3 regions of the Billgrantia hypersalina genome follow, and region 2 is predicted to be linked to each of the others. Evidence: predicted binding sites of a transcription regulator. Region 2 holds the regulator's gene; each other region holds the start of a gene.
What was found. Region 2 encodes sigma-54, which starts transcription at its own class of promoters, with help from an activator protein. Its sites were predicted from a motif close to TGGCACNNNNNTTGCTNT; they were not measured.
Positions count from the first base shown of each region.

Region 1: a site for sigma-54 is predicted at 2,782-2,799, ahead of ytfE (iron-sulfur cluster repair protein YtfE). Genes of this name have one in related genera too.
Region 3: a site for sigma-54 is predicted at 1,754-1,771, ahead of ACOJCM_RS10515 (nitrate reductase). Genes of this name have one in related genera too.

Region 1 covers NZ_JBMIQI010000020.1:56,583-63,112, reverse strand. The annotation lists gene ACOJCM_RS19070 (NnrS family protein) at 1-460, shown strand, start outside; gene hemN (oxygen-independent coproporphyrinogen III oxidase) at 559-1,944, shown strand; gene ytfE (iron-sulfur cluster repair protein YtfE) at 2,095-2,748, opposite strand; gene norR (nitric oxide reductase transcriptional regulator NorR) at 2,898-4,427, shown strand; gene ACOJCM_RS19050 (ABC transporter ATP-binding protein) at 4,516-5,292, shown strand; gene ACOJCM_RS19045 (ABC transporter substrate-binding protein) at 5,289-6,272, shown strand; gene ACOJCM_RS19040 (ABC transporter permease) at 6,275-6,530, shown strand, end outside.
Region 2 covers NZ_JBMIQI010000018.1:622,702-629,231, reverse strand. The annotation lists gene pmbA (metalloprotease PmbA) at 1-93, shown strand, start outside; gene ACOJCM_RS17465 (HPr family phosphocarrier protein) at 244-513, opposite strand; gene rapZ (RNase adapter RapZ) at 485-1,435, opposite strand; gene ptsN (PTS IIA-like nitrogen regulatory protein PtsN) at 1,486-1,956, opposite strand; gene hpf (ribosome hibernation-promoting factor, HPF/YfiA family) at 1,963-2,271, opposite strand; gene ACOJCM_RS17445 (RNA polymerase factor sigma-54) at 2,380-3,798, opposite strand; gene lptB (LPS export ABC transporter ATP-binding protein) at 3,954-4,679, opposite strand; gene lptA (lipopolysaccharide transport periplasmic protein LptA) at 4,687-5,211, opposite strand; gene lptC (LPS export ABC transporter periplasmic protein LptC) at 5,208-5,828, opposite strand; gene ACOJCM_RS17425 (KdsC family phosphatase) at 5,842-6,399, opposite strand; gene ACOJCM_RS17420 (KpsF/GutQ family sugar-phosphate isomerase) at 6,424-6,530, opposite strand, start outside.
Region 3 covers NZ_JBMIQI010000011.1:701,140-707,669, reverse strand. The annotation lists gene ACOJCM_RS10515 (nitrate reductase) at 1-1,621, opposite strand, end outside; gene ACOJCM_RS10510 (ANTAR domain-containing response regulator) at 2,039-2,671, shown strand; gene ACOJCM_RS10505 (CmpA/NrtA family ABC transporter substrate-binding protein) at 2,668-3,708, shown strand; gene ACOJCM_RS10500 (NAD(P)/FAD-dependent oxidoreductase) at 4,008-5,327, shown strand; gene nirB (nitrite reductase large subunit NirB) at 5,324-6,530, shown strand, end outside.

The DNA of each region.
Region 1 (6,530 bases), on a different contig from region 2:
GGCGGGGCTCCTCGTGCTGTGGCGCATCCGCGGCTGGAAGCCGCTGCTGTGTCGCGGCAGGCCGGACCTTCAGATGCTGATGCTGGGCTACGCCTGGATCGCCATCGGGCTCATTCTGCTGGCGCGCCACTGGTGGGTATCGCAGCACGCCAGCACAACGCTTCATGCCTTGACCGTGGGAGCGCTGGGTACGCTTGCCAGCGGTATCATGCTGCGCCACGCGATCCTGCGCGCAAAACGACGCCCCGAGCAGGAAGGGGCACTGCTTCCGCTGGCCGGGCTGTTTGCCGTGGCGACGATGCTACGGCTGGGGGCGTTCGAAGCCGGCAGCGCCTGGCTGGTGCTGCTTTGGTTGTCGGCCGCGGCATGGAGCCTGGGCTGGCTGGTGGTGGCCTGGCGGCTGACCGTCTGGAGCCCCCTGGCGCTGCGCGAGCCGGGCAAACTTGACCGGGGACAATAGAGGGGCGCGCTGTCGAGACGCTGATTCATAGCGAGTGTCATACTGTCGGGCATGAGGCATGGCTTGCCACGCCGACGTTTCAAGAGGCTGTTTCAATCATGCAAGATGATCTGCTGTTCAACCGCCCGCTGGTGGAGAAATACGACCGCCCAGGCCCCCGCTACACGTCCTACCCGACAGCACCGCAATTTCACGCGGCCTTCGCCGAGGACGACTACCGCGCCGCCGCCGAGCGCAGCAACCGCGTCGCTTCGCCCAAGCCGCTATCGGTCTATGTACACATCCCGTTCTGCAAGAGCCTTTGCTACTACTGCGCCTGCAACAAGATCATCACCCACAACACCGAGCGGGCAGCCGAGTACCTCGAGTGGCTGAAGCAGGAGATCCGCGTACAGGGCGCCCTGTTCGACGAAGGGCGGCGCATGACCCAGCTGCACCTGGGCGGCGGCACGCCCACCTACCTGAGCAACGCCCAGCTCGGCGAGCTGATGGCGGCCCTCGACGAGGCCTTCCACTTCGCCAAGCCCGAGGCGCGCGAGTTCTCGCTGGAGGTCGATCCGCGCACGGTCACGCCGGTACAGATTCACGAGTTGCATGCGCTGGGCTTCAACCGCCTGAGCTTCGGCGTGCAGGATTTCGACCCCGACGTGCAGAAGGCGGTCAACCGGGTGCAGAGCGAGGCCCAGGTGGTGGAGCTGGTCGAGGCAGCCCGCGAGGCCGGCTTCCAGTCGGTCAGCGTCGACCTGATCTACGGCCTGCCGTTGCAGACGGTGGCGAGCTTCGATGCCACGCTGGACAAGATCATCGCGCTGCGGCCCGACCGCATCGCCGCCTACAGCTACGCGCACCTGCCCGAGCTGTTCAAGGCCCAGCGGCTGATCCGCCCCGAGGACATGCCGCCACCGGAGCGCAAGCTGGAACTGCTGGAACTGACCATCCGCCGGCTGACGGCGGCCGGCTACGTCTACATCGGCATGGACCACTTCGCCCTGCCCGACGACGAGCTGACCCTGGCCAAGGAGAACGGCACCCTGCAGCGCAACTTCCAGGGCTATTCCACCCACGCCGACTGCGACATGATCGGCCTGGGCATCACCTCCATCGGCAAGGTGGGCGACAGCTACAGCCAGAACGTCAAGGAGACCGCCCAGTACCAGCACCGCCTGGAGGGCGACCGCCTGCCGGTGATGCGTGGCTATCGCCTCAACGACGACGACCGCCTGCGCCGCGACGTGATCAACGCCCTGATGTGTCACGGACGCATCGACTTCGCCGCCATCGAGGCGCGTCACGAGATCGCCTTCCGCGACTACTTCGCCGATGCGCTCGAGCAGCTCGAGGAGATGCAGGCGGATGGCCTGCTGACGATCCGCAGCGGCGCGATCGACGTGCTGCCCGCCGGGCGCCTGATGATGCGCAACATGGCGATGGCCTTCGACGCCTACCTCAAGCCTGAAGAGAACCGCTACTCGCGCACTGTCTGAACGCCTCCCCGAATGCAAACGGCGCCCCACGGGGCGCCGTTTTGCGTTAGACCGCGGTGGTCTCAAGCGGGGGCGGGAAGCGAGCAGGGCTTTTCCTGCCGGGGCGAAGCCGCGCCCTTCATCTCTAGCGCGGGCGGCGCTGTGCAGAAATCAGACGCGCTCGAACAGCAGGTTGTTTTCCAGGTGAATATGCTCCATCAGGTCCTCGCGGAATTCGCGCAGGCCGGTATAAAGGGCACGCCAAGTGGTACAGGCGCCCTTGGGCGGGGTGATGTCGTTGGTCAGCTGCATCACCTGCTCCAGGTTCTCGCCATGGTCGTCGTGCTCGTGGCGCATCACCGCGATCGGCCCCTGGGCCTGGGCGCCCATGCCTCGCCGCAGCATGGGGAACAGAATCTGCTCCTCCTTCTGCATGTGGCTCTCCATCTCCTGGTAGATGACCAGCAGCAGGTCGGCGAGACCGTTGGGGCAACTGTCGCGGTCGCCGTGGACCTGCTCGACCCGGCGCGCCATGCGGATCAGCTCGGGAAGCTGCTCGCGATGAACGTCGTGGTAGCGGGTCAGGATGTGATCGATCAGCTCGTCATTGCTGGCCTCGCGCCAGTCGCGCTGTTCGCTGCTGACAGCCGGCAGCGCCTCGAGCTCGGCGACCAGCCGATCCACATGCAGGCCGGCACGCTCGGCGGCCTGGCGCAGGCTGATGCGCCCGCCGCAGCAGAAGTCGATATTATGTCCATGAAAGATACGGGTGGCACCGGGCAGCGACAGGGCAATGCGGCCGACGGTCTGTTCCAGCAGGCTCATGCGGTAATCCTCGGTGTTGGTTGACATCTTGTAGGAGCAAGCGCCGTGCCAAGAATGTGACCGCTTTGATTTCAAAGAGTTAACTTTACGATGGTAATAAATACCCTGGTCGGGTAGGGTTGTTTAGACCCTTTGAGGTAAATAACACCATGCTCGATCACTCCCTGCTTGCCGATCTCGCCGCCGACCTGCCCAGTGCCGTGCGCCTGCAGCGTCTGGTGCGCACCTTGCGCGAGGGCTTTCGCTGCGGCGCGGTCTGTCTGCTGCGCCTCCAGGAAGGCGTGCTGGCGCCGGTCGCCGTGGACGGCCTGGTACGCGAGGCGCTGGGGCGCCGCTTCGAGGTGGCCCGTCATCCACGCCTGGCCACCATCCTCACCAGCCGCCGCTCGACGCTGTTCCCGCCGGACTCGACCCTGCCCGACCCCTACGACGGCCTGGTCGAGCAGCAGCCGGACGAACCGCTGCACGTTCACGACTGCATGGGCATCAGCCTGCACGTCGAGGGGGAGCCCTGGGGCGTGCTGACGCTGGATGCGCTCGTGGCCGGCACCTTCGACGAGGCGTCGCGCACGTCGCTTGAGCGCTATGCCTTGCTGGTCGAGGCCGCTGTACGGGTCTCGCGCCTCGAGCAGGAGGTACGCGCGCTGCGCATGGCACGCCAGGGCGCACTCATACATGCCGCACCGGGGGACGGAGGCGAGATCCTCGGCCACAGCGCGGTGCTGCAACGTTTGCTGCATGAGCTCGACGTGGTCGCCGAGGCCGACCTGCCGGTACTGCTCAGCGGCGAGACCGGCGTGGGCAAGGAGCTTTTCGCCCGACGCCTGCACCAGCGCTCACCACGACGAGAGCAGGCACTGGTGCAGGTCAACTGCGCGGCGCTGCCGGAGACACTGGCCGAGAGCGAGCTGTTCGGTCACGTGAAGGGAGCCTTCTCGGGCGCCACGGCCGATCGGGCGGGGCGCTTCGAGGCCGCCGACGGCGGCACGCTGTTTCTCGACGAGGTGGGCGAGCTGCCGCTGGCAATCCAGGCCAAGCTGCTGCGTGCACTGCAGAACGGCGAGGTACAGCGCTTGGGAGAGGACACCCCGCGGCGGGTCGACGTGCGTATCATCGCCGCCACCAACCGCCACCTGGCCGACAGCGTGCGCGACGGCCATTTTCGCGCCGACCTCTATCACCGTCTGTCGGTGTATCCGGTAGCGATCCCGCCGCTGCGCGAGCGTGACAGCGACGTGCTGGTACTGGCCGGCCACTTCCTCGAGATCAACCGTGCCCGGCTCGGCGTACGCAGCCTGCGCCTGGCACCGGCGGCCGAGGCGGCGCTGCTCGATTACGCCTGGCCCGGCAATGTGCGCGAGCTGGAGCATGTCATCAGCCGGGCGGCGATCAAGGCGCTGGGGCACGGCGCCCGGCGCGACGACATCGTCACTCTCGAGCCGGAATGGCTCGATCTGCCCCATGCTCGAGCGTTGAGAACCACGCAGGACGAAGCGAGCGAGCCTGACGCCGCCCCTGCCCGCGGGCAACCGCTGCGCAGCCAGGTCGAATCCGCCCAGCGAAGCGCCATTCGTCAGGCCCTGGCGGCCTGCAACGGCAGCTGGGCGAGTGCCGCCCGGCGGCTCGACGTCGATCCCAGCAACCTGCACAAGTTGGCCCGCCGCTTGGGTATCAAGTAGCCTTCGGCTTTTCAAACCTGCCAAGTTGGTTATATAATGAACAGTCTAGTATTCCTTTTTTGAATATATACTTGTTCCGAGTGCTTCTATGCAGCTTCAGTTCGAGCGGGTTGCCAAGACCTTTAGCGACCTGAGGGTCATCGACTCCTTCGACACCACCATTCGCGACGGCGAGATCGTGGCCCTCGTCGGTCCGTCCGGCTGCGGCAAGTCGACCCTGCTGCACATGGTCGCGGGCCTGCAGCATGCTACCGAGGGGCTGGTAAAGGCGGACGGACGTCAGGTCGAGCGTCCCGCTCCCGAGCGCACCCTGGTGTTCCAGGAGCACGCCCTATACCCCTGGATGACGCTCAAGGAGAACGTCGCCCTGGCGCTGGAGTTCCAGGGGAGGCCGGCGACCGAGGCGCGCCAGCAGGCCATCCAGTGGCTGGCTCGGGTCAAGCTCGACGGCTTCGAGGGCTACTACCCGCACCAGGTATCCGGCGGCATGCGTCAACGCTGTGCCCTGGCCAGGGCCTTCATTGCCCGGCCCAAGGTGCTGCTGCTCGACGAACCGTTCGGCGCCCTCGACGCGCTGACCCGCTTGACGCTGCAGAGCGTGCTCAAGGACTTGATCGAGGAGGAGCGGCCCACCGTGGTGCTGGTCACTCACGACGTGGACGAAGCGCTCTATCTCGCCGATCGCGTGCTGGTGTTCAGCCAGCGCCCGGCGCGGGTGCTCGAGGAGTTCACCCTCGGCCATATCCCCAAGACCCATGACCTCACCGCCTTCGCCGATGTTCGCCGGGAGGTGCTCTCCCTGCTTGGCATCGATACGCAGGCCCAGGAAACCGAACGTCAAACCGAGAAAGGAGACGTGCAATGACACGCTGGCTCATCGCTCCCCTGCTGTCCCTGCTGCTCGCCGCCCCGCTATCCGCCAACGAACCGTTCCGGGTCGGTTACGTGCGTGTGATGGACGACGCCCAGGTCATGCTCGCCCAGGAGGCGGGACTCTACGAGAAGTACGGACTCGATGCCGAGCTGATCGAGTTCAGCTCGGGCACCGACTTGATCAAGGGGATCGTTGGCGGCCAGCTCGACATCGGCGTGCTGGGCTTCTCCAACGCCTTCACCTGGGCCGGTCGCGGAGCCGACCTGCGCATCGTCGGCGGCGCCCAGCGCGGCTACCATGCCCTGCTGGCCCATGAAGACGCGGGCATTGACGAGGTCGCTGACCTCGCCGGCAAGAGCCTTGCGTCGCAGAAGCAGGGCAGCACCGCCGATATCGTGCTCAAGGGCGTGACCCTGGCCGACGCCGGCCTGAGCGAGGATGACCTCAACATCATGGGCGTGGCCCCCTCGGTGGCGGTTCAGTCGCTGGCTGGCGGCCGCGTGGACGCCGCCTTCCTGTTCGAGCCCTACGCCCGACTCGCCCAGCTGCAGGCGCCGGTCAAGGAAATCTACGAGATCGGTGAAGTCTGGCCTTTCCCGTGCATGGTGGTGATCACCTCGGCCGAAACCCTGGAGAACCGTCGTGACGTGCTGTGGGCGGCGATGGACGCCCAGCGCGAAGCGATCGACATGCTCGAGAACTCGCCCGAAGAAGCGGCGCCCTACATCACCCACTACTTCATCAACGACGAAGTAGTCGAAGCGCGTGACGGCAGCACGGTTCCCAGCGTGGAAGTCATCGAACAGGCGATCGCCACCAATGACTTCAGCGCCAAGCTCACCGAAGACGACGTTGCGCGCATGAAGGAGCTGGCCGAGATCATGCAGACCCAGGGCATCCTCGAGGGTGAGGCCGTGTTCGACGTCGATGCGCTGCTCGACCTTTCCTGGCAGGAAGAGCGCGAACTTTGAGCATGGGCAATACCGCAACCGGCGTGGCCAGCAAGCGTGCCTATGTGCTGGCCATCGTCTTCATCCTGTTCTTCTGGCAGGTCGCCGCCTGGTTCCTGCCCAGCTTCCTCATGCCCGACGTGCATGTGGCCCTGATGCGCCTGTGGCGCGAGCTGGGCAGCGCCCAGTTCTACCAGGGGCTCGGCAATAGCATGGGACGGCTGGGAGCGGGCTACGGCGCGGCCCTGTTGGCCGGCATCGTGCTGGGACTGGTCGGCG
Region 2 (6,530 bases):
GGGCTGCAGGCCGTAGGCAACGACATTGATACTCGCGGCAGCATCCATACCGGCAGCTGGCTGATCGACGAAATGACCGTGGCCGGCAGCTGAACCGGATATGCCTTACCGCAGAATCGGCGGGAATGAGCGAGCGATGGACAGGCGAAGCCCGATGAGCAAGCGGAATTTAGGGAACCTAAACGAGCATTGCGAAGCGGGCTTCAGCGCTGCATGGCCGAATGGCAGCCATTCCTCTATTTCCTAATAATCCTCTTCGAAGCGGGCGTCGAACAGGGCTTCAATGGCCTCCAGCGCCGCTTCGGCCTCCTCTCCCTCGGCGCTGACCTCCAGCTCGGTGCCGCACGGGGCGCCCAGCATCAGCAGTGCCATTATATTGCTGGCATCGGCCTGTTGCGGCCCGCGGCTGACGATGACACGTGCATCGAAGGGCTGACAGCACTGCACCAGCTTGGTGGCAGCGCGGGCGTGAAGGCCGCGTTTGTTATTCAGCGTCAGCTTGCGGCTGGGCACGCTCAGAATCCTTGCGTTCAGACGATGGGCCGGTCAGCTCCTGCGCTGAGGTAAACGGAGTATGGATGCCGAGTTCACGATGGCGCAGCCGCACGTCAGGCTGCTGACGTGCCAGGTGATGCGCCAGGCGCTCGGCCAGGTACACCGAGCGGTGCTGACCCCCGGTACAACCGATGGCAACGGTCAGGTAGCTGCGGTGAGTGTCGCGATACGCCGGCAGCCAGCGGTCGACCCAGGCGGTTATGTCGTCGAGCATTTGATGAACCAGGGGATACTGCTCCAGAAACGCCACGATGCTGGGCTCCCGCCCGGTAGCCGAGCGCAGTCGCGGGTCCCAGTACGGATTGGGCAGGCAACGGGCATCGAACACGATATCGGCATCGAGTGGCACGCCGCCCTTGAAACCGAACGATTCCACCGTCAGGGTCAGCTGATCGGCACGGTGGCTGGCCACCTGCTCGGTAATGCGGCCGCGCAGGTCGTGGACCGACAGCCGCGATGTGTCGATGACCAGATCCGCCAGGTTACGTATGTCGCTCAGCGTGGTGTCTTCCGACTCGATGGCTTCGTTCAGGGTCATGTCCCGGCCGCGAGTCAGCGGGTGGCGGCGACGGGTGGCGGAATAGCGCTCGAGCAGAATGCGGGCATCGGTGGTCAGATAGATGACCTGGCAGTCGACCTGCTTGTTGCGCAGTTCCTCCAGCAGACGTGGAAAGCGCTCCAGGGCGTGAGGCAGATTGCGGGCATCGATGCTCACGGCAATCGAGTTCTGGATCGAGGGTGCATGGCGCAGTTCCTCGACAAGAGAGCCGAGCAGCATCGCCGGCAGATTATCGATGGCGTAGTAACCGATGTCCTCGAGCGCTTGCAGTGCGATCGACTTACCGGAGCCTGAACGGCCGCTGATGATCACAAGCTGCATGGCGTTTCTCCTGATCAGGGGCTGGCCGAGCGGCGTCTAGGGAGGAGGGGTCAGGCCGAAGAGTGTCGTCGAATGGCCTCGATGAGGCCCTGGTGAAGTTCACGCTGGCTTTTGCACTTGCGCAGCCGCGCACGTGTTTCGGAATCGTTCATTACGCTGGCAACCTGACTCAGCAGCGACAGATGCGTGTCGTCGGCTTCCTCGGGTACCAGCAGCACGAAGACCAGGTCCACCGGCTCGCCGTCGATGGCATCGAAGTCGATGGGCTCGGCCAGCTTGAGGAAGGCGGCTACCGGGCTATGGCAGTGAGGGTTGCGCGCATGCGGAATAGCCACGCCATTGCCGATGCCGGTGCTACCCAACCGCTCGCGACCGATCAACCTGCCGAAGACCTCCTGGCTGTCGAGGCTCGGGGTGTTCTGCGCAATGAAAGTGCTGAAGAACTCCAGCACCCGCTTTTTGCTGCCCCCGGGAACGTCGAACAGGGCACGCTCCGGGGGCAGGATGGTTTCCAGTGTCATGGCGTCTCAGCGAATGCCGGCGCCCTGGGCGCGGGCCTGGGCCTTTTCCTTGTGTTTGACCAATTGGCGGTCGAGCTTGTCGGTCAGCGCATCGATGGCGGCGTACATGTCGGGATCGGAAGCTTCGGCGTGCAGATCGGCACCGGCGGCGTGCAGCGTACAGGCGGCCTGTTGGCGCTCCTTCTCGATGGAGAGGGTGACCTGAACATTGGTGATATTGTCGTAATGTCGCTGGACGCGGTTCAGCTTTTCGCTCACATAGTCACGCAGCGAATCGGTCAGCTCAACATGATGGCCGGTGATGTTGACTTGCATGACAAGCTCCTTCGTCCTTCGTGTGGTAGTACGATTGTAACCCTTTTTGCCTCCCTGCAAACCCCTCCGAACGAAGGCCTTGCCCGGCGTCAACGCTTCGCTCTGGGCTCAGCGAAAACGCTTGCGTTCGCTCGAGGAAGGGATTCCCAGTGCTTCACGATACTTGGCAACGGTCCGGCGTGCCACCTGTATGCCATCGTCGGCCAGCAGTTCCACCAAGCGGCTGTCGGAGAGCGGCTTGCGTGGCGGTTCGTCGGCGATCAGCTTGCGAATTCGGGCGCGGATGGCCGTGCTTGAGTGAGCATCGCCGTCACCGTTGCCGCCGACCTGGCTGGAAAAGAAGTACTTCAACTCGAAGACGCCACGGGGCGTGTGGATGAACTTCTGTGTCGTCACCCGAGAGATCGTCGACTCGTGCATGTCGACCGCCTGGCCGATGTCCGCCAGCACCAGCGGTTTCATGGCTTCCTCGCCCTGTTCGAGGAAGTCGATCTGGCGTGCCATGATTTCGCGCCCGACGCGCAGCAGCGTATCGTTGCGGCTCGCCAGGCTCTTCATGAGCCAGCGTGCCTCCTGCAGGTGATCCTTGAGAAACTGGTTGTCCTGGCTCTTGTCCGCGCGCCGCACCAGGGCAACGTAGTCGGGCTGGATGCGCAGCCGCGGAAGCGCCTCTGCATTGAGCTCCACACGCCAGCCCGACTCATCGTGATAGGCGATCAGGTCCGGCGTGATGTAATTGCTGCCGACCTCGGCATAGGCGCTGCCCGGGCGCGGGTCCAGCGAGCGCACCAGGGCGATGACATCGTCGAGTGACTCGTCGTCAAGCCCCAGGCGGCGCTTGAGCAGGCGGCGATCATCGGCTGCCAGTGCCTCGAGGAATTGTCGAACCAGGCGCCGCGCCTGAGGTAGCAGAGGCGTATCGTCGGGCAGCGTGGCCAACTGCAACATCAGGCATTCGCGCAGGTCGCGAGCGAAGACGCCGGTAGGCTCGAACTGTTGCAGGCGCAGTAGTATCTGCTCGACTTCACGGGTCGGCAGCCCTTCGAGCCCCTGCTGGCGCAGCCCGTCGCGAATCTCCTCCAGCGGTTGGGCCAGATAGCCCGTGCCGTCGACCGCATCGATCAGGCTTTCAGCGATCTGGCGCTGGCGTTCGTTCAGATCGGTCATCGCCAATTGCCAGATCAGGTGGCCGGCGAGTGTCTGCCCCGACGCCTGGCGTTCGAAATCCGGTCCTTCACCGCTACTGCCTGAGTTCATGGCATGATCGGGATAGGTATCCGTCCAGTCGCTGTCGGTAGACAGTTCGCTGGGGATTTCACTGGCCCAGTCGTCGCTCTCGGCTTGGCCGACCGCTTGTTCGCCAAAGCCGTCGTCAAGCTCCAGCATGGGATTGGACTCGAGCGCCTGCTGTATCTCCTGACGCAGGTCGAGTGTCGAGAGCTGCAGCAGGGCGATAGCCTGCTGCAGTTGCGGTGTCATGGTCAGCTGGGTGCCGACCCGTAGTTGCAAGGATGCTTTCATGGCCATGAGGATAACGGGCTCATCTGCCGGGGAAGCTCTACCCTAGACCGCCGGGCGATGACTTGCAAGGATAAGCTCTGCAATAAGCATGCCATCGGCAATATTCATGCCTTTACAGTATATGCGCTTGCCGATCAAGAGGTTGCTCAGAGAAAAAGTGGCTATAGCCGAAAATCTTCACCCAGGTACACCTCCCGCACCCGCCGGTTGGCCAGAATGGCCTCGGCGTCCCCGTCGGCAATGATCTGGCCGTCGCCGACGATATAGGCGGAATCACAGATGTCGAGTGTCTCGCGTACGTTGTGGTCGGTGATCAGTACACCGATATTGCGAGCCTTGAGCTGTCGTATGATGCTCTTGATCTCGCCAACCGAGATCGGATCGACCCCGGCGAAGGGTTCATCGAGCAGGATGAACGCCGGCTCGGTTGCCAACGCTCTGGCGATCTCGACCCGTCGTCTCTCGCCGCCCGACAAGCTCATGCCCAGGTTGTCGCGGATGTGAGTGACGTGGAAGTCTTCCAGCAGCTGCTCGAGTCTCGCATGCCGGCCTCGGCGATCCAGGTCCCTGCGTGTTTCCAGAATGGCCATGATGTTGTCGGCTACCGACAGCTTGCGAAATATCGATGCCTCCTGGGGCAGGTAGCCGATGCCTGCCCGGGCTCGCTCGTGCATGGCGCTGCGCGAGAGATCCAGGTCGTCGATGAAGACCTCGCCGGCGTCCGCCTTGACCAGGCCCACGATCATATAGAACGAGGTGGTCTTGCCGGCCCCGTTGGGGCCAAGCAGACCCACCACCGAGCCCTGCTGGATGGAGAGGCTGATGTCGTGCACCACGCGGCGCCGCTTGTAGCTCTTGGCCAGATGATGAGCTTTCAGGGTTTTCATCGCCATTTCAGCGCTCCGGCTGCAGCGTCATTCGGATACGCTGGTTCCCCTCTACCCCTTCTCCCTCGGCGCGGGCCTGGACGACGCGGCGGTCGAGGAAGTATTCGAGATAGCCGCCTTCGAAGGTGTCGCCGCCCTGGTGCAGCTCGGCCCGGTCGATGAGCTCCACCCGGCGCTCGGCCACGTGATAGATGATGGTTCTTCCCCAGCCGCGTACCACGGGCTGGTCGGGGTCGGGTTGCTGCTCGATATAGGCGCGCTGCCCACGCGCCGTGGCACGGGAGAGTTCGCCCGCGGCGTTGCGATGAATCTCGACGCGATCGCCGGTCAGCCGCATGGTGCCCTGGCGAATGTCGACGTTACCGGTATAGATGGCAGTGCCGGCGCTGTCATCGAGGTCGAGCCGGTCGGCTTCGACCTCGACGGGCTGCTCGGCATCGCGTTGCTGTGCCATGGCCGGCATCCCCCACACCATGCCGGCCAGCGCCAGGGTGAACAGCAGTCGGGCGGTCGGGAGCTTGCATCGCTTCATGGCGTGGAATCCTCTTGGGTGTCTGCATTGGCCCGCCCCGGTTGGGCGTTTTCCGGGGGATGAAAGCCGCGGACATTGTCGGTCAATCGCGCCCGGTTGTCATGGATCCAGGCATCGAAGCGCTCGCCGCGCATGCGTTGCGGCGGCTGCTGCAGCAGGGCGGACGTTTCGCTCCAGGCGTGTCCCAGGTCGGCGTCGAAATGCAGGGTTTCGGTATCGAGCTGCCAGCGCTCCTCGGGGGCAAGCAGCCGGGCGTCGCCGGAAAGGGTCAGGGGATTTCCGCCCGGACCGAGACGGCCTTCATTGCCATTTGCCACCCATAGCCGGCCTTCACGGTCGATCATGTGGGCCAGCGGCGTGACCGCACGGGTGACGTCGTCATGAGGCGTATGGACCAGGCGCGGGCTCTCCAGGCGCTGGTGCGGTCGACCCTCGGCGTCGAAGCGGGTCACGCGTGCTTCTTCGAGGAAGTAGTCAGGCTCACCGGCCTCGTCGGTGGGCACCGGTCCGGTCACGGGCTCCTGCCAAGGATCCAGCCAGGCGATCAGGCCGCCTAGACCGAGCAGCAGCAGGAGCAGCCATAGGCGGAACGACGGGCGTGGCAGACGACGTAGCATCGGCGGGGCGGCCTCAGCGCTTGCCGTGGAGGTAGGTGTCGATAAGGGCGTCGCGATGTCCCTGCGCCTCGAGCAGCAGGTCGCAAATCTCGCGTACCGCGCCATGACCGCCGCTGCGCTCGGTAACGTAATCCGCAAGGGCACGGACGTAGGAGGGGGCGCCGGGAACGGCGATGCCGACGCCGGCGCGCTGAATGGGCGCCAGATCGGGCAGGTCGTCACCGCAATAGGCTACCTGCTCGAGTTCGATGCCCCTGCGGGAGCAGAGTTCACGCAAGATGGCGAGCTTGTCCTCGCAGCCCTGAAAGACGTGGTCGACGCCTAGGGCGGCAGCGCGATGGCTGACCATGGGCGAGTCGCGGCCGGTCAGGAATGCGACCTGTAGTCCGGCGCGCCGCAGCAGCTTGAGGCCGAGACCATCCTGGGTATGAAACGCCTTGATCTCGATGCCGTCGGCCTGGAAGTAGAGACGGCCGTCGGTGAGTACGCCATCCACGTCCAGCGCCAGCAGGCGTATCCTGCGCAGGCGGTCGAGAAGATTGTGATCGAGTGTGGAAGTGGCCGGAGCCATGGGCTCTCCTTGGACAGGGTCGGGTCAGATCACGCCGCTTCGCAGCAGGTCGTGCATGTGCAGGGCACCGATCGGGTGGCCCTCGTCATCGACGACGGCGAGCGCCGTTATCAGGTTGTCCTCCATGACTC
Region 3 (6,530 bases), on a different contig from region 2:
GGCCGTCGTACCCGTCTCGATCGAGCCCAGCCAGGCCGGAGATGTCGAACAGACGGCGGCTCTCGCCCGGGCCGTCCCCGTTCTCGAAGCCGGAGAGCCGGGCGTGCTCGTCGAAGATCTCGCCGGGGTGGGTGTAGGCGAAGGCTTCGCCGAAGCCCAGCCGCTTGGCCACCTCGCAGACGATCCACCAGTCGTGGCGCGCCTCCCCCGGCGGCGGCAGGATGCCGCGCTGGCGTGAGATGCGACGCTCGGAGTTGGTCACGGTGCCGTCCTTCTCCGACCAGCTGGAGGCTGGCAGCACGATGTCGGCATAGGCCAGCAGGTCGGCATCGGCCATGCACTCGGAGACGATCACCAGCGGGCACTTCGCCAGCGCCGCGCGCACCCGTTCGGCCCGCGGCAGGCTCACCGCCGGGTTGGTGGCCATGATCCACAGCGCCTGCACCTCGCCGCGCTCGATCGCCTCGAACAGCGCCACCGCCTTGTGCCCGGGCGCGCCGGGCAAACACGGCACCCGCCGCGCGGTAGCCCAGAAGCGGGTGACGCGGTCCCGTGCGCCGGGGGTGTCGTAGTCCATATGGGCGGCGAGCTGGTTGGCCAGCCCCCCGACTTCGCGCCCGCCCATGGCATTGGGCTGGCCGGTGATCGAGAATGGCCCCGCTCCCGGCAGGCCGATCTTGCCGCCCGCCAGGTGGCAGTTGATGATGGCGTTGCCCTTGTCGGTGCCGCTGCTGGACTGGTTCACGCCCTGGGAGAACAGCGTGACCACGTGCAAATGGCTGGCGAACCAGTAGAAGAAGGTTTCCAGGCGTTCCGCATCGAGATCGCAGTCGGCGGCGATGGCTTCCACGCCGTCATCCTGCTCGCGCGCCGCGGCCAGCGCCTCCTCGAAGCCCTGGACATGGGCTTCCAGATAGACCCTATCGAGCTTGTCGCGCTCGGCCATCCACGCCAGCAGCCCCGTGAACAGGCGCGCATCGCTGCCGGGCGCCAGGCCCAGGTAGAGATCGGCGAGCTCGCAGGTATCGGTGACCCGCGGGTCGATCACCACGATACGCAGCAGCGGGTTGCGCTGCTTGGCCACCTTGAGCCGCTGGTAGAGCACCGGATGATTCCAGGCCAGGTTGGAGCCCACCAGCACCACCAGCTCGGCCTCCTCGAGATCCTCGTAGCTGCACGGCACGGCGTCGGCGCCGAAGGCGCGCTTGTGGGCGGCCACCGCCGAGGCCATGCACAGCCGGGAGTTGGTATCCAGGTGCGGCGTGCCGAGAAAGCCCTTGAACAGCTTGTTGGCGACGTAATAGTCCTCGGTCAGCAGCTGCCCCGAGAGATACGCGGCCAGCGCCTGCGAACCGTGGGCGGCCTGCACGGCCGTGAGCCGCTCGGCCACGGTATCCAAGGCGGTTTCCCAGTCCGTTTCGACGCCATCGACCCGGGGCCGGGTCAGGCGACCGTGATGGCCCAGCGTCTCATGCAGTGCCGAGCCCTTCACACACAGTCGGCCAAAGTTGGCGGGGTGCGCCGGGTCGCCCTGCACGTCGACGATCTCGCCGTTATCGACGCTGGCCAGCACGCCACAGCCAACGCCGCAGTAGGGGCAGGTGGTTCGGGCCTCGCGCATGTCGATCTCCTGTCGGTTGGCTCGCGAAACGACGACGCCCGCCAACGGCCATCCCCAGGGAGGCGTTGACGGGCGTCGTTGCCGCTCGGGACGCAGCACGGCACGTCCCGTTGCAAATGCTTTTGTCCTCATCAAGCAGAATGCATGCCAATACCGTGAGTCGCGCGGCGATATCAGCCGGATGGCGCCGTGCCCTGCCGTATCTCTTACCTCCAGCCTCGCGGCAGCGCACCATGCCCGGCGCGAAACCCGCCTCACTGCACCAGGCTGGTGCCGAAATGCCGAACCCGGCGCTGCGTCGCAACACGCAAGCCCATGGCCGGCTGGCCGCAAGCCACGCACGACGCGCCCTCCGCCGCTTCTGGAATGTTTCTTGCTTCTGCTAGATGGAGCCTTGTCCGGAGTCGAGCGACGCCTATGCCATCCCCCTTGAACATCCTGCTGGTCGACGACGAGGTGGTACGTGCCGCCATGGTCGAGGAGGCGCTGATGGTCGAAGGCCACCGGGTCATCTGTCGGCTCTCGAGCCCGGCCAGCCTCAACGAGATGGTCGCGCGCCACCAGCCCGACGTGGTGATCATCGACATGGAGAGCCCCGACCGGGACACCCTGGAGAGCATGGCCCTGCTCAATCGCGAGAACCCTCGCCCGGTGGTGTTCTTCGCCGACCAGCACGACTCCAGCATGCTCCAGGCCGCGCTCAAGGCCGGCGTCAGCGCCTACGTGGTCGACGGCCTGGTGCCCGAGCGGGTCGAGGCCATCGTCGAAGTGGCCATTGCCCGCTTCGACGCCTTCCAGAACATGCGCCAGGAGCTCGACAAGGCGCGCAACCAGTTGGCCGATCGCAAGCGTATCGAGCGCGCCAAGGGGCTGCTGATGAAGCACCAGGACTGCGACGAGGAGCAGGCTTACCGCATGCTGCGCAAGCTGGCCATGGATCGCGGCCAGCGCATCTCCGACGTGGCCGACAGCGTCATCGACATTCTCGACCGCCTGAACCCCATATCGCCCCAGGGGCGATCCGCTGAAAAACGGGGACCCCGCTCATGAGCCACCCGCAACACCATGCCGCCAGCCCGGAACGCGAGCGCCTTACCCTCGGCTTCGTGCCGTTGACCGACGCCGCCCTGCTGATCGTCGCCCGCGAACGGGGCTGCTTCGCCGCCGAGGGGCTGGACGTCAGCCTGTCGCGGGAGAACGCCTGGTCCACCCTGCGCGACAAGGTGGCCGCCGGCCTGCTCGACGGGGCCCAGATGCTCGCCCCCATGCCCCTGGCCATGAGCCTGGGGCTGGGCCGCGCCCCCTGCGAGGCGCTCGCCCCGCTGTTGCTTTCACGCAACGGCAATACCGTTACCCTCTCCGACGCCTTGTGCCAGGCGAGCGGTGCGACGCTTGGCGACAGCCCTGCCACCAGCGCCCTCGCCCTCGGCGACTGGCTGCGCAGGCAGAGTCAGGGCAAGCGCCCCCGGCTGGCCATGGTCTACCCCTACTCCTGCCAGCACTATCAGCTACGCGAATGGCTCACCCTCGGCGACATCGCCCCCGAGCGCGACGTGGAACTGGTGGCCATGCCACCGCCGCGCATGGTGGAAGCACTGCGCGAGGGGCTGATCGACGGCTTCTGCGCCGGCGAACCCTGGGGCACCCTGGCCCGCCACTGCGAGGTGGGGCGGCTGGTGGCGACCGGCGCCCAACTGTGGCCCAACCACCCCGAGAAGGTGCTTGGCGTGACGCGCTCCTGGGCCGAGCGCTACCCGGCCACGCTGGCCGCCCTGCTGCGTGCCCTGGCGGCAGCCGGCCAGTGGTTGGGCGCCTCGCCCGAACACCGCCGCCAGGCACTCGAGTGGCTGGCCCTGCCGCCCTACCTCGACCGCTCGGTCCGCCACCTCGACACCCTCGCTCACGACGAAGCGCCCATTCAGCAACACCTCTACGGGCCGGACGTGCTGCGCCCCACCCCGCAGGCCGCCCTGCACTTCGCCGAGCCCATCGTGCGGCAGCTGGAAGCCGAAGGCGGCCGCTTCGAGCCGGCCCTGCTGGCAGCCTGCTACAGCCCTGTGCATTTCGATGCCGCCACGCACCAGTGATGTGCATGGTCTTCTGGCGTCCAGGCGCCGGAGGGTCAACAGGCCATTCTCCAACCCCCTGACGCGCAAATAGAAACCCCCGACTAGCGACATCCTGGCCGGGTTCTTGAAACGGACCTTGTAGAAACGCGATCAACGGCGATCGCCCGACTGTCCAGCCACAGCCAGACGAATCCGACAACGACGTCTCAGCGCCTCCCGCAAGCACGGGGACCGCGCCGAGGCGTCGTTTGCGTTCATGACCGTCACAGCCGCTAGCGCAGCGAAAGACAGCAGCGAAGCGAAAGGAGGTTCGACCGATGCTCCAGCGACACCGCGACACCGCGCCGACCGACCACCTGGTCATCGTCGGCAACGGCATGGCCGGCCATCGCCTGGTCGAAGCGCTGCTCGCCCGGCCGGAGCGGCCCGCTCGCATCACCGTGATCGGCGCCGAAACGGCCCCGGCCTACAACCGCATCCTGCTCTCGCCGCTACTGGCCGCCGAGATGGAACGCGAGGCCCTGACCCTGCGCGACGCCGACTGGTACGCCGAACAGGGCATCGGGCTGGTGCTGGGCGAACGCGTGGTGACGATCGACCGCACCGCGCGGCGCCTGACCACCGACACCGGCCGCGAACTCGACTACGATCGCCTGGTGCTGGCCACCGGCTCGAACCCGGCCCGCCCGCCGGTGCCGGGACTCGAGCTGCCGGGCGTTCATGTTTTTCGCGACTTGAACGACGCCGAGGCCCTGGCACGCGCTGCCGAGCGGGGCGGCAGCGCCGTGGTGATCGGCGGCGGCCTGCTCGGCCTGGAAGCCGCCGAAGGCTTGCGTAAACGTGGACAGGGCAAACGCGGCATGCAGGTCAGCCTGCTGCAGCGCGACGACCGGCTGATGAACCGCCAGCTCGACCTCACCGCCGCGCGCCTGCTGGAAAGCGAACTGCGCGGCCGCGGGCTCGATATCCATACCGGCGCCCAGCTCGAGCGCCTGGAGACTGGCCGCGACGGTCGCGTTTGCGCCGCGCTGCTGGCCGACGGCACCCGGCTCACCGCCGATTGTGTGGTGGTGGCCATCGGCATCGTACCCAACACGGCGCTTGCCCGTACGGCCGGGCTGGCCGTCAACCGCGGCGTGATCGTCGACGAGTGGCTGACCACTTCCGACCCGGCGATCCATGCACTCGGCGAATGCTGCGAGTTCGAAGGCACCACCTTCGGACTGGTCGAACCGATCTGGCACCAGGTCGAGGTCTTGGCCGAGCGACTCTACGGCACGCCCGGCGCCGGCTACGTGGCGCAACCCACCGCCACCAAGCTCAAGGTCAGCGGCGTAGCACTTTACGCGTTCGGCCCGACCGATCCCGAACCCGACCATGAGGTGCTCAGCTATCGCGACCCCCAGCAGGGCGACTACCGCCGCCTGCTGCTGCGCGATGGCCGCCTGGATGGCGCCGTGCTCTACGGCGATACCGCCGCCGGCCCCTGGTACTTCGAGCAGGCCCTGGCGGGCCGCAACCTCAGCGCCTGCCGCTCGGCCCTGCTGCTCGGCCCCGCCGACGCCCAGGCCCTGCTCGACGACGCCGCCGAACACGCTCACGAATCACCGCAACGCCCCGCGAAGGAGGCCGCATGAACACGCCCGCTAAACCGCAACTGATCGTTATCGGCAACGGCATGGTCGGCCACCACCTGGTCGAGCAGCTGGTCGAACAGGGCACCACCGAGCGCTACGCCGTCACCGTGTTCGGCGAGGAGCGCCACCTGGCCTACGACCGCGTGCACCTCTCCGAGTACTTCAGCGGCCGCGACGCCGCCTCGCTGGCGCTCTCCACCGCCGACTACTACGCCGAGCACGGCATCGAACTGCGCCTGCACGAGGCGGTCACCGAGATCGACCGCGACAAGGGCGAGGTCGTCACGCCGAAGGGCCGCTACGCCTACGACCGCCTGGTGCTGGCCACCGGCTCCTACCCCTTCGTGCCGCCGATTCCCGGTAACGACCGCGAGGGTTGCCTGGTCTACCGCACCCTGGAGGATCTCGACGCCATTCGCGAAGCCGCCGAAACCGCTACCACCGGCGTGGTGGTGGGCGGCGGTCTGCTCGGTCTGGAAGCCGCCAACGCCCTTCGCGGCCTCAACCTCGACACCGCCGTGGTGGAGTTCGCCCCGCGGCTGATGCCGATGCAGGTGGATAGCGAAGGCGGCGAGCTGCTGCGCGAGAAGATCGAGGCGCTGGGCGTACAGGTGCTCACCGGCCGCGCCACCCAGGAGATCGTCGACGGCGAAGCCAGCCGCCACCGCATGGTGTTCCAGGACGACAAAGTGCTGGAGACCGACCTGATCGTCTTCTCCGCCGGCATTCGCCCGCGCGACGAACTGGCCCGCGACTGCGGCCTGGAAATCGGCGAGCGCGGCGGCGTGGTGATCGACGACAGTTGCCTGACCAGCGACCCGGCGATTCTCGCCATCGGCGAAGTGGCGCTGTGGAACAACAGCATCTTCGGCCTGGTCGCCCCCGGCTACCAGATGGCCAAGGCCGCCGCCGCCACCCTGCTACAGGGTAATGAATCCTTCAAGGGCGCCGACATGAGCACCAAGCTCAAGCTGATGGGCGTGGACGTGGGCTCCATCGGCGACGCCCACGGCGACCGCACCCCCGGCGCGCGCCAGTTCCGCTTCCTCGACCCCATCAAGCAGCAGTATCGCAAGCTGGTGGTCTCCAGCGACGGCAAGCGCGTGGTCGGCGCCATGCTGGTGGGTGACAACAGCTACTACGACACCCTGCTGCAGTACTACGCCAACCGCATCGAGCTGCCCGAGGACCCGGCCGCGCTGA